2 regions of the Streptomyces sp. NPDC032472 genome follow, and region 1 is predicted to be linked to the other one. Evidence: riboswitches for the same ligand, from Rfam matches in the RefSeq annotation. Region 1 holds a riboswitch; the other holds the start of a gene.
The links. Region 1 has a riboswitch for thiamine pyrophosphate ahead of thiC (phosphomethylpyrimidine synthase ThiC). Riboswitches for the same ligand answer to the same signal wherever they lie in the genome.
Positions count from the first base shown of each region.

Region 1 (5,716 bases):
GATCCCCGGCGAGCTGCACGAGGAGCCGTGGACGGACTTCGGCCACAACCGCAGCCTCAACATCGCCCATGCCCGCGGCAAGGCCGACTACCTGCTGCTCCTCGATGCCGACCACGTCCTGCGCAGCGAGGGGCCGCTGCCCCGGCTCGGAGCACAGTCGTACATGCTCCGCCACGAGGGGGCGACCGAGTACCGCATCAAGCGCCTGGTCCGCGGCGACCTGCCCTGGCGGTACGAGGGCGTCACGCACGAGTACCTCACCTGCGACCGCCCAGGCGAGTTCGAGCCTCGCCCGGGGGTGCAGGAGAACCTCGACGCGCTCTTCATCGAGGACCACGCCGACGGCGGCTCCCGGCACGACAAGTTCGAGCGCGACGCCCGCCTGCTCAGCGCGGAGCTCGAGCGGGATCCGTCCAACACCCGGACGGTGTTCTACCTCGCCCAGACGATGCGCGACATGGGCGACATCCAGGAGGCGATCCGGCTCTACGAGCACCGGGCAGAGATGGGCGGCTGGCCCGAGGAGGTCTACTGCTCCCTGCTCCAGGTCGGCGTCCTGGCCGCCGATTCCGGGGACTGGCCGGCAGCCATGGACGCCCTCACCCGCGCCTGGGAGTCGCGGCCCAGCCGCCTGGAGGCCTGTTACGAACTGGCCTCACGGCTGCGGATGCTGGGCCGCCACCACGCCGCCCACGCGATCACCTCGGCCGTCCTGGACCGACCCGCCCCGGACGACCTGCTGTTCATGCACCCGTGGGTCTACCGGTGGGGGCTGCTCTTCGAGCACTCCATCACCGCGTACTGGGTCGGCGACATGGAGGCCTCGCTGAACGCCTGCGACCGGCTGCTGGCCCTGCCCGACCTGCCCGAGCCCTACCGGCGCCAGACGGAGACCAACCGCGGCTACACCCTGGCCCGCAGCGGTTCCTCCATCCCTGTTTCACGTGAAACATCGAAGCGCAGGGCAAAGGCCTAGCCGGCGGCGCGCTCCCCCCGGGGCCGTCGGCGCAGCGCGGCATCGGCCAGGGCCGGCGGAAGCCAGACCCCGTCGGGCCGGTACAGGTTCGTCCCCGGCGGCACGATCGCGTCGATCCGGTCGAGCGCGGCGTCGTCGAGCACCACGGAGGCGCCCTTGAGGAGCGACTCCAACTGGTCCATGGTTCGCGGGCCGATGATCACCGACGTGACCGCGGGGTGCGCGACGGGGAAGGCGACGGCCAGCTCCGGGAGGGTGCAGCCGATCCCGTCGGCGAGCTCGACGAGCTGCTCCACGGCCTCCAGCTTGGCGACGTTGCCGGGGATCGCCGGGTCGAAGCGGGCCGGTGTCAGCGCGGCCCGGCCCGAGGTCAGGTCGACGGGGCCGCCGAGGCGGTACTTGCCGCTCAGGAAGCCCGAGGCGAGCGGGCTCCAGGTGAGCACCCCCATCCCGTACCGCTGGGCCACGGGCAGGACGTCGGCCTCGATCCCGCGCGCGAGGATCGAGTACGGCGGCTGCTCGGTCCGGAACCGCGGCAGGGCGCGGCGCTCGGCGGTGTGGTGTGCCTCGACGATTTCTTCCGCGGGGAAGGTCGAGCAGCCGAAGGCCCGTATCTTGCCGGCCCGCACCAGGTCGCCGAGGACGGACAGGGTCTCCTCCACGTCCGTCGTGTGGTCGGGCCGGTGCACCTGGTAGAGGTCGATCCAGTCGGTGTCCAGCCGCCGCAGGCTGTCCTCCACCGCGCGCACGATCCAGCGCCGCGAGTTGCCGCTGCGGTTGCGTCCCTCGCCCATCTGGAAATGGACCTTGGTGGCGAGCACGACATCGTCGCGCCGTCCCTTGAGGGCCTTGCCGACGATCACCTCGGACTCGCCCGCTGAGTACATGTCCGCGGTGTCGACGAAGTTGATGCCCCGGTCGAGCGCGGCATGGACGATCCGCACGCAGGCGTCGTGGTCGGGGTTGCCCACCGCCCCGAACATCATGGTCCCCAGACAGTGCGTGCTGACTTCCATGCCGGTCCGGCCCAGGCTGCGGTATCTCATGGTCATGGGCCCGCACTCTAGGAGCTGGAGCACACTCGAGCGCAAGCCTCTTTCCACGGACCGAGGCCGCGGACGGCGCTCCGGGGAAGCCCCCTCTACCTCCCCGGAGCGGTGCGCCCGCGGCGCTGCGGGTCAGTCCGCCAGCGGGAGGTAGACCCGGTTGCCGCTCGCAGCGAACTCGGCGGACTTCTCCGCCATGCCCGCCTCGATCTCCTCGGCCTTCAGGTCGCCGCCGTGCTCGCGGCGGATGTCCTGGGAGATCTTCATCGAGCAGAACTTCGGACCGCACATGGAGCAGAAGTGCGCGGTCTTCGCCGGCTCGGCCGGGAGGGTCTCGTCGTGGAACTCGCGGGCCGTGTCCGGGTCGAGGGCCAGGTTGAACTGGTCCTCCCAGCGGAACTCGAACCGCGCGTCCGACAGGGCGTCGTCCCACTCCTGGGCGCCCGGGTGGCCCTTGGCCAGGTCCGCCGCGTGGGCCGCGATCTTGTACGTGATGACGCCGGTCTTCACGTCGTCGCGGTTGGGCAGGCCCAGGTGCTCCTTGGGCGTCACGTAGCAGAGCATCGCGGTGCCCCACCAGGCGATCATCGCGGCGCCGATGCCGGAGGTGATGTGGTCGTACGCCGGGGCGACGTCCGTGGTGAGCGGGCCCAGCGTGTAGAACGGGGCCTCCTCGCAGATCTCCTGCTGGAGGTCGATGTTCTCCTTGATCTTGTGCATCGGGACGTGGCCCGGGCCCTCGATCATCGTCTGGACGTTGTGCCGCTTGGCGATCGTGTTCAGCTCGCCCAGCGTCTTCAGCTCGGCGAACTGCGCCGCGTCGTTGGCGTCCGCGATCGAACCGGGGCGCAGGCCGTCACCCAGCGAGTACGTCACGTCGTATGTCGCGAGGATCTCGCAGAGCTCCTCGAAGTTCGTGTAGAGGAAGTTCTCCTTGTGGTGCGCCAGGCACCAGGCGGCCATGATCGAGCCGCCGCGCGAGACGATGCCCGTCTTGCGGCGGGCGGTCAGCGGCACGTACGGCAGCAGCACGCCGGCGTGGACCGTCATGTAGTCGACGCCCTGCTCGGCCTGCTCGATGACCGTGTCCTTGTAGATCTCCCAGGTCAGCTCCTCGGCCTTGCCGTCGACCTTCTCCAGCGCCTGGTAGAGCGGCACGGTGCCGATGGGCACGGGGGAGTTGCGCAGCACCCACTCGCGGGTGGTGTGGATGTTGCGGCCGGTGGAGAGGTCCATGACCGTGTCGGCGCCCCAGCGGGTGGCCCAGGTCATCTTCTCCACCTCCTCCTCGATGGAGGAGGTGACGGCGGAGTTGCCGATGTTGGCGTTGACCTTCACCAGGAACTTCTTGCCGATGATCATCGGCTCGATCTCCGGGTGGTTCACATTGGCCGGCAGCACCGCGCGGCCTGCGGCGATCTCCTCGCGGACGACCTCGGGGGAGACGTTCTCGCGGATCGCGACGTACTCCATCTCCGGGGTGATCTCACCGCGGCGGGCGTACGCGAGCTGAGTGACGGCCTGGCCGTCGCGGCCGCGGCGCGGCAGGCGCGGGCGGCCGGGGAAGACCGCGTCGAGGTTCTTGAGGCCACCGCGCGGCGAGGTGTGCTTGATGCCGTCGTCCTCGGGGCGCACGGGGCGGCCCGCGTACTCCTCGGTGTCGCCGCGGCCGATGATCCAGTTCTCGCGCAGCGGCGGCAGGCCGCGGCGCACGTCGGTCTCGATCTGCGGGTCGGTGTACGGCCCGGACGTGTCGTAGAGCGTCACGTCCTTGCCGTTGGTGAGGTGGACCTGGCGAACCGGCACCCGGATGTCGGGGCGGGAGCCCGCCACGTAGCCCTTGTGCCAGCCCGGCTGGCGCTCGGTCCGGCCGTCGGCGTCCTGGCCGACGGCAGGCGTGCGTGCGTCCTGAATGGTCATGAGACCTGATCTCCCTACGCCGGCATTACCCGGTAACAGGTTCGGCGGTCGACGCAGCCTCTTCCCTACGCGTGCCGTGCGCGCGTACGGTGATCAGCGTCCTCTCAGCCCGGTGCTCCGAGCTCCCGCGTTGTGCAAAGGTGCCCCCACGCTAGCGTTATCTGTGGCGTGCTGAACAGTGGGCGCCCCTCATCTCTTGCGATGATCGGTCGGTGACGTCCTCGCCGCATCTTCCCTTCAAGCCCTCCGAGCCCCCTGACCACGGCCGTGCCGGTGGTCATGACCACGTGCCCGGAACCGGGCACGGAAACGGGAACGGCCACGGCCACGGCCACGGCCACGGCCATGCGCACGGTCACAGCCACGGCCACGGGCCGGCGGCGCCCGTCTCGATGCACCTGCGCAAAGTCATCGCGGCCGTCCTGATCCCCTTCGCCGCCGCCGTCTTCATCGGCATGGCGGTGCTCTGGCCGGGCGGCGCCCCGTCCCACGAGCGCTCCGGCGTGGGGTTCGACCGCCAGACCCAGCAGGGCAAGGTCGTCGCCCTCGAACACGTCGACTGCAAATCGGTGAACGCCTCTCAGGTGCCGCCCACGGGCAGCACCGCGACCCCGGAGGGCCGCGAGGCGGTGGCTTCGCAGACGGGCGAGTGCAAGAAGGCGACGATCGAAGTCGGCACCGGACCGGACAAGGGGCGCACCTTCTTCGAGATCGTCCAGCCGGGCGCCCCGCGGCAGCTGGCCAACGGCCAGGAGGTCGTCGTCGCGTACGCACCGGACGCGCCCCGGGACCTGCAGTACTCCGTGATCGACGTGAACCGCAAGCTGCCGCTGGCGCTGCTCGCCGGCCTGTTCGCGGTGGCGGTGGTCGTCGTCGGGCGGATGCGCGGCATGTTCGCGCTGATCGCCCTGGCCGTCAGCTTCGTCGTGCTGACCCTGTTCATCCTGCCGGCGATCCTGCAGGGCTCGAACCCGCTGGTCGTCGCGGTCATCGGGGCGAGCGCCATCATGCTGATCGCGCTCTACATGTGCCACGGGCTGACCGCCCGGACCTCGGTCGCTGTGCTCGGCACGCTCGTCTCGCTGCTGCTGATCGGGCTGCTGGGCTCGCTGTTCATCGACTGGGCGTTCCTCAGCGGCAACACCGACGACAACACGGGGCTGATCCACGGGCTCTACCCGGGCATCGACATGAGCGGCCTGCTGCTTGCCGGCGTCATCATCGGATCGCTCGGCGTGCTCGACGACGTGACGGTCACCCAGACCTCGGCGGTCTGGGAACTGCACCAGGCGGACCCGTCGATGGGGCCGCGCGCCCTGTACCGGGCTGCCATCCGCATCGGCCGCGACCACATCGCCTCGGTCGTCAACACGCTGGTGCTGGCCTACGCCGGCGCGGCGCTGCCCCTGCTGCTGCTGTTCTCGATCGCGAACAGCAGCATGGGCTCGGTGGCCAACAGCGAGCTGGTCGCGGAGGAGATCGTCCGGACCCTCGTGGGCTCGATCGGACTGGTGGCCTCCGTGCCGGTGACGACGGTACTGGCGGCGCTGGTGGTCTCCGCCGACCGGCCCGGCGTCCCGGCCCCAGCCGGTCCGGCGCGCGGCGGGCGGGGCCGGCGGCGGCGCAAGCGCTGATCCTGCTCAGCCCGCGTTCTGCTCGTTCTGCCGCGCCTCGGCCAGGATCCGGTCGAGCGCCTCGTCGAGGCTCCCCTCGAAGTCGCCGAGGCTGCGCTCCTGGCCGAGCGGAACGAGCCGGTCGGTACGGTCGAGGAAGG
Region 1 is NZ_JBEZVK010000008.1:153,190-158,905, reverse strand. It holds gene AB0F11_RS07695 (glycosyltransferase) at 1-976, shown strand, start outside; gene AB0F11_RS07690 (aldo/keto reductase) at 973-2,022, opposite strand; gene thiC (phosphomethylpyrimidine synthase ThiC) at 2,155-3,942, opposite strand; TPP riboswitch at 3,937-4,081, opposite strand; gene AB0F11_RS07680 (YibE/F family protein) at 4,230-5,576, shown strand; gene AB0F11_RS07675 (SsgA family sporulation/cell division regulator) at 5,583-5,716, opposite strand, start outside.

Region 2 (5,716 bases), on a different contig from region 1:
GTCCACGGATGGGTCCACTCCTGCCAGCCGTACGGCCCGAGCGCCGGTTCGAGCCGGGCCTCCTCCCACGGGGGGGCACCGCCGGCGCCCTCGCCCTCGCCCTCGCCCTCGCCCTCGCCCTCGACCCGTACCTCGACGCGGCGGACCGCCACACCGCCGCCGGACCAGGCCCGCCCCCGTACGAGGGTCTGCGCACCGCACCGCAGCACCGAGCCGGGCGCCGGCGCGGTGACGAGGGACTTGACCCGGACCGTGGTCACGGGCCCCTCGGGGGTGCCGCGGGAGGCCGTGTAGACGTACTCCTCCGTCTGGAAGGGCCCGGTGAAGGGCTCCGTGACGGCCCGGGCCCCGACGAGCCACTTCACGTCGGCGACCGCGTACCGGCCGGGGACCACGAGGCGGACGGGCGCCCCGTGCTCGGGCGCCAGCGGCTCCCCGTTCATGCGGGTGGCGAGGAGGGTGTCGGGGTGCAGGGCCGCGGCGAGCGGGAGGCTGCGCTCGAAGGCGGTGCGGCGGCCGTGCACCGTACCGGAGTCGGCCCCGCAGAAGACGATCTCCACGGCGGCTGCGTCGATCCGGGCCCGGGCGGCGAGGGAGCCGAACGGCACCCCGGAGAAGTGTGCGCACCCGACCGCACCCTGGCCCCAGGGCAGGCCCGTGGGGCGGGGCCGCATCAGGCTGCGGCCGTTGCCCGCGCATTCCAGGACGACGTCGAGCTCCCGGTGGGGCATCGCGCACAGCTCCGCGTAGCCCACGTCGAGGGGCGCGGCCACGGCTCCGCCGATCCGCACGCGCCACCGGCCGGGGTCCGCCTCCGGGATGCCGAAGTGGTCGCGTACGAAGAAGGCCTCCACAGGAGTGACCGGCTCGGCCAGCGCCGCCCAGGGCGTCTGGGCGTTGTACGGGTCGGCGGTCACCGGCTCGGGCGCCCAGGCGGTGGCGCCGGAGCCGCGCGGCAGCGGCGATGCGGCCACGGCCGACACCTCCCGTCGGATCGTCGGACAAGCCGGCCGGCAGGGCGTGGCGTGGAGGGGAGTGCTGCTGCCCAGTCTAGGGCCCGGAAACCGCGAAAAAGACAATTAAAAACAAACAGGGCATCCCCCCTATTCCTCCCGGCGACGTGGGACTACTCTGTAGATAGGCCTACGAGGCGAGCGAGGGAGTTCGACCGGAGTAGCCGATTTCCGCGGAAGGTGTTCGTGTCCGCTGGGACCGACGTCGACGGTCGGGCTGAGAGGCCTGAAGGTCGGGACGACCCGAAGGCGACCTCCATCACCTGATCCGGACCATGCCGGCGCAGGGAGCCCGCTTCGTAGGTCGTTTTCATGCCCCCTCTGCCCTCCGGGCCGGCCGCGAGCGCCGCGGCGCCCGCGGCGAGGATCGCGGCGAAGGTACGGGCGATGACGGGCTTGGCGACGACCCGGGTGAAGGCCGCACCGAACGGGAGACGGACCTCGAACGTGGTCGTCCACACCACCTCCGCACCCCCGGGAACCTCCGTGAAGGTCATGCGGCCGAGCTCGTGCCGCGAGGGCGGGAAACTGCGCTCGACCGTGTAGTCGAAGCCGTGCGGCGCGCGGTACGCCGTGATCCGCTCCCGGAACCACCCGAAGGTCTCCATCTGCATCCCTTCCTGCCGAGCGGCGGCACGGGCACCCTCGGCGCCCGCGCCCATCACCCACAGGACGAGGGGCCCTCGCGGAACGTGACACCCGCCCCTTGTGTCGGCCGTCACGGCCGGGCCGCCCGAGCAACCATGGCTGTAGGGCATCCGTGGGCCGGACGCGAGGAGGAACACCATGATCGTGGACTGCGCGCACTACCGCGACGGGCGCCGCCAGCAAGAGGGCCCGATGTCGCTGGACCGGGCGGCCGCATGCTGCGAACAGGGCGGATTCGTCTGGCTGGGCCTCTTCGAACCCCGCCCGGAGGAGATGGACAAGGTCCGCGAGAGCTTCGGCCTGCACGAACTCGCCGTCGAGGACGCGCGGACCTTCCACCTGCGGCCGAAGGCCGAGCAGTACGAGGACGGCACCGAGCTGATCATCCTGCGCACCGCGCGCTACGACGACGAGCGCGAGGAGATCGACACCGGCGAGATCAGCGTCTTCCTCTCCGAACACTTCGTGATCACGGTGCGCCAGGGCATCGCCAGCGAGCTGCACGGGGCCCGCAGCCGGCTCGAACGGCGTCCCGAGCTGCTGCGCACGGGCAGCGCCTCGACCCTGTGGGCCATCCTCGACCAGGTCGTCGACAGCTACGCCCCGGTCGTCGCAGAACTCGACCGCGACATCGAGCAGATCGAGGCCACGGTCTTCTCCGGAGCGGTCGCCCCGACCGAACGCATCTACTTCCTGCGGCGCGAGGCCACCGACTTCTACCGCGCCGTGCACCCGCTGCTCGCGGTGCTCTCCCGCCTGCTCAAGCCGGGCAGGTCACCGGCCGAGCTGCTGCCGTACTTCCACAACGTGCACGACCACCTGCTGCTGGTGAACGAGGAGGTGGCTGCCCAGCGCGACCTGCTGGCCACCGTCCTGGAAGCGAACATCGCGGTGATCTCCGTCGAACAGAACAAGATCAACCTGCGGCAGAGCGCCACGATGGAACAGCTCACGATCCTCGCGACCGTCTTCCTGCCGCTGTCCTTCGTGGTCGGCTTCTTCGGCCAGAACTTCTCCTGGCTGGTCTCCCGGATCAGCGGCTTCCCCGCATTCCTCACCCTCACGGTCCTCGGCCTGCTGGTGCCATGCCTGGCCCTCTACATCTGGCTCCACCGCCGTCACCACCCCCCGATCCCCCACCCGAACCTCCCCACCCCCCTCCACGACGGACACCGGTAGCGCCGGTCGAGATGACAGGGAAGGCGACCGTGCGAGCACCCGGCCCAGGCGCGCCCCCGCCGCCTAGGAAGTGAGCTGCTGCGACCGCTCGGTCCGGGCGGTCAACAGCCGGCGCAGCAGCCGGGTGAGCGGCCGCTCCGCCAGGCGGTGCAGCAGCCAGGCGATCAGCACGACGCTTGCGATCACGCCGAGCAGGGTCGGCCATGCGCCCCACTGTTCGTTCCAGCGCCAGATGACCCGTACGCCCAGCGACTGGTGGACGAGGTAGAGCGGGTAGGAGATCGCGCCTGCGACGGGCAGCCAGCGCCACTGGATCCGGTCGAGCTTGCCGAGTGCGATCAGGCCCATCAGCAGGTACATCACGGTGATCGCGGTGAGGCAGACCTTCCAGTTGATGCCATGCCCCTCGCCCTCCATGATCGCGGGGAGCCGGTGCTGCATCAGCAGCCAGGACAGCCCCAGGATGCCCAGGGTCTCGCCCTCGATCCGGCCTGCTCGGCGGACCAGGTAGAACGCGATACCGGCGATGAAGAAGGGCGCCCATCGGGGCACCAGGAGCTGGTCCAGTAGCGGGATGCCCGACGCCGGCGCCAGGACCGAGCCCAGCGCCCAGACCCAGCAGAAGTTGGTGACCCGTCGGTGGCTGGTGCCCAGCAGGACGACGAGGGAGAAGACCAGATAGAAGCGCAGCTCGATCCAGAGCGTCCAGTAGACGTTGTCCACGCTGGGCACGCCGAGGGGTTCGTGCAACATGGTGAGGTTGGTCAGCATCTGGCCGACGGTGACCCGCGGCTCGCCCGGAAGGTGCGGGCCCAGCCGGGCGGCTGCCGAGGAGAGTACGACCGCTGTCCAGTAGAGCGGGAACAGTCGCAGGATCCGGCCCTGCCAGAAGTGCTGGAGCGATTTGCCCCAGCCGGACATGCAGATGACGAAGCCGCTGATCATGAAGAAGAAGACCACGCCCAGCCAGCCGAACTCGGCGACCCGGTGCAGCCGGGGAAACAGCTCGACCGCCGTTTGCTGCCAGGGGATCGCCCCCGATCCGGCCAGGTAGTGGAACAGGACCACCGACAGAGCCGCGAGCAGCCGCAGGCCGTCCAGCACTGCTATTCGCGGCGCCCGCACCGACCTCGCCCCATGGTCGGCCCGCCCGGACCCGCCGGCCCTCGACCACAGCCTCTGGCGGGCGCGTCGGAGGGGGTCGGGGGCTTCCTGCGGAGCCTCGGCGGGCACCGGGGCACGGTCCCCGGCGAGGATGAACCTGTCGGACATGACACCTCTGGAATTCCTGCGGTGTCCGCGACACCGGCGCATTTCGGGGATGGGAGCCCCGCGATCGTAGCTGTGTGCGCCCGCGGCCACCCCGCCCCACCCGGCCGGCACCGTGAGCGAAGGGCTCCGGCAGGCCGGACATGGCGTTGGCGATCACTGCCGACGAGGTCGGCGCATCCGCCGCCGGCTACGCGGAGGCGAGCTGGGTGGCGAAGGTTCTGTATGCCGCATCGTCGAAGAGGACGAACCTGACCTCCTCGACCGCGGTCTTCGTTGCGCGGACCGTTTCGATCGCGATGCGGGCGCCGTCGTCCATCGGCCAGCCGTAGATGCCGGTCGAGATGGCGGGGAAGGCCACCGTGCGGGCGCCCAGTTCGTCGGCGACGCGGAGGGATTCGCGGTAGCAGGAGGCCAGCAGGGCGCTGCGGTCCTCCTCGCGGGACCAGACCGGGCCGACCGTGTGGATCACCCAGCGGGCCGGGAGGCGGCCCGCCGTCGTGGCGACCGCCCGGCCGGTCGGCAGGCCGCTGCCGTAGTGGGAGGCGCGCAGGGCGCGGCAGGCCTCCAGGATCTCCGGGCCGCCGCGGCGGTGGATGGCGCCGTCCACTCCCCCGCCGCCCAGCAGGGAGGAGTTCGCGGCGTTGACCACCGCGTCCGCGTGCTCGGCGGTGATGTCGCCCTGGACGAGGGTGATGCGGACCATCAGGACTCCTTTCGCAGGTGCCGCCAGACCGCCTTGGCCGCGTTGTGGCCGGACATGCCGTGGACGCCGGGGCCGGGCGGGGTGGCGGAAGAGCACAGGAAGACGGCCGGGTGGGGCGTGGTGTACGGGGACAGGGAGAGCTTCGGGCGCAGCAGGAGCTGCAGGCCGGTGGCGGCGCCGCAGGCGATGTCCCCGCCGACGTAGTTGGGGTTGCGGGCGGCGAGCTGCGGCGGGCCGGCGGTGGCGCGGGCGAGGACGAGGTCGCGGAAGCCGGGGGCGAAGCGCTCCAGTTGGCGTTCGACGGCATCGGTGAGGTCGCCCTCCCAGCCGGCGGGCACGTGCCCGTACGCCCAGAAGACGTGCTTGCCCTCGGGCGCGCGGCCCGGGTCGACCAGGCTGGGCTGGGCGGTGATCAGGAAGGGGTTGCGGGGGGCGCGCCCGCCGGTGGCGAGCTGCAGGGCGGCGTCGATGTCGCGGGCGCGCGGGCCGATCTGCACGGTGCCGGCGCGGCGCGGTTCCTCGGCGGTCCACGGCACCGGGCCCGACAGGGCGTAGTCGATCTTGAAGGCGGCGGCGCCGTAGCGGTAGCCGTCGTACGTGCGCCCCAGGCGGGCGATGCGGGCCAGCGCGGTCGGCGAGGTGTCGAAGACGTACGCGCGGGCCGGGGGGAGGTCGTCGAGCCGCTTGACCTCGAAGCCGGTGTGGACGGTGCCGCCGAGGTCGGCGAGGTAGGCGGCGAGGGCGTCGGAGAGGGACTGCGAGCCGCCGCGCGCCATCGGCCAGCCGACCGCGTGCGCGGCCAGGGCGAAGACGAGGGAGACGGCGCCGGTGCCGATGCCGCCCAGCGGGGCGATGACGTGGGCGGCGAGCCCGGCGAGCAGGGCCTTGGCCCGCTCGTCGT
Region 2 is NZ_JBEZVK010000022.1:53,393-59,108, forward strand. It holds gene AB0F11_RS17255 (molybdopterin-dependent oxidoreductase) at 1-974, opposite strand, end outside; TPP riboswitch at 1,147-1,320, shown strand; partial or broken gene AB0F11_RS17260 (SRPBCC family protein) at 1,361-1,801, opposite strand; gene AB0F11_RS17265 (CorA family divalent cation transporter) at 1,800-2,840, shown strand; gene AB0F11_RS17270 (acyltransferase) at 2,904-4,112, opposite strand; gene AB0F11_RS17275 (O-acetyl-ADP-ribose deacetylase) at 4,300-4,815, opposite strand; gene AB0F11_RS17280 (NAD(P)/FAD-dependent oxidoreductase) at 4,815-5,716, opposite strand, start outside.
Region 2: linked by a shared signal. The riboswitch ahead of AB0F11_RS17265 (CorA family divalent cation transporter) and the one ahead of thiC (phosphomethylpyrimidine synthase ThiC) in region 1 are both predicted to bind thiamine pyrophosphate.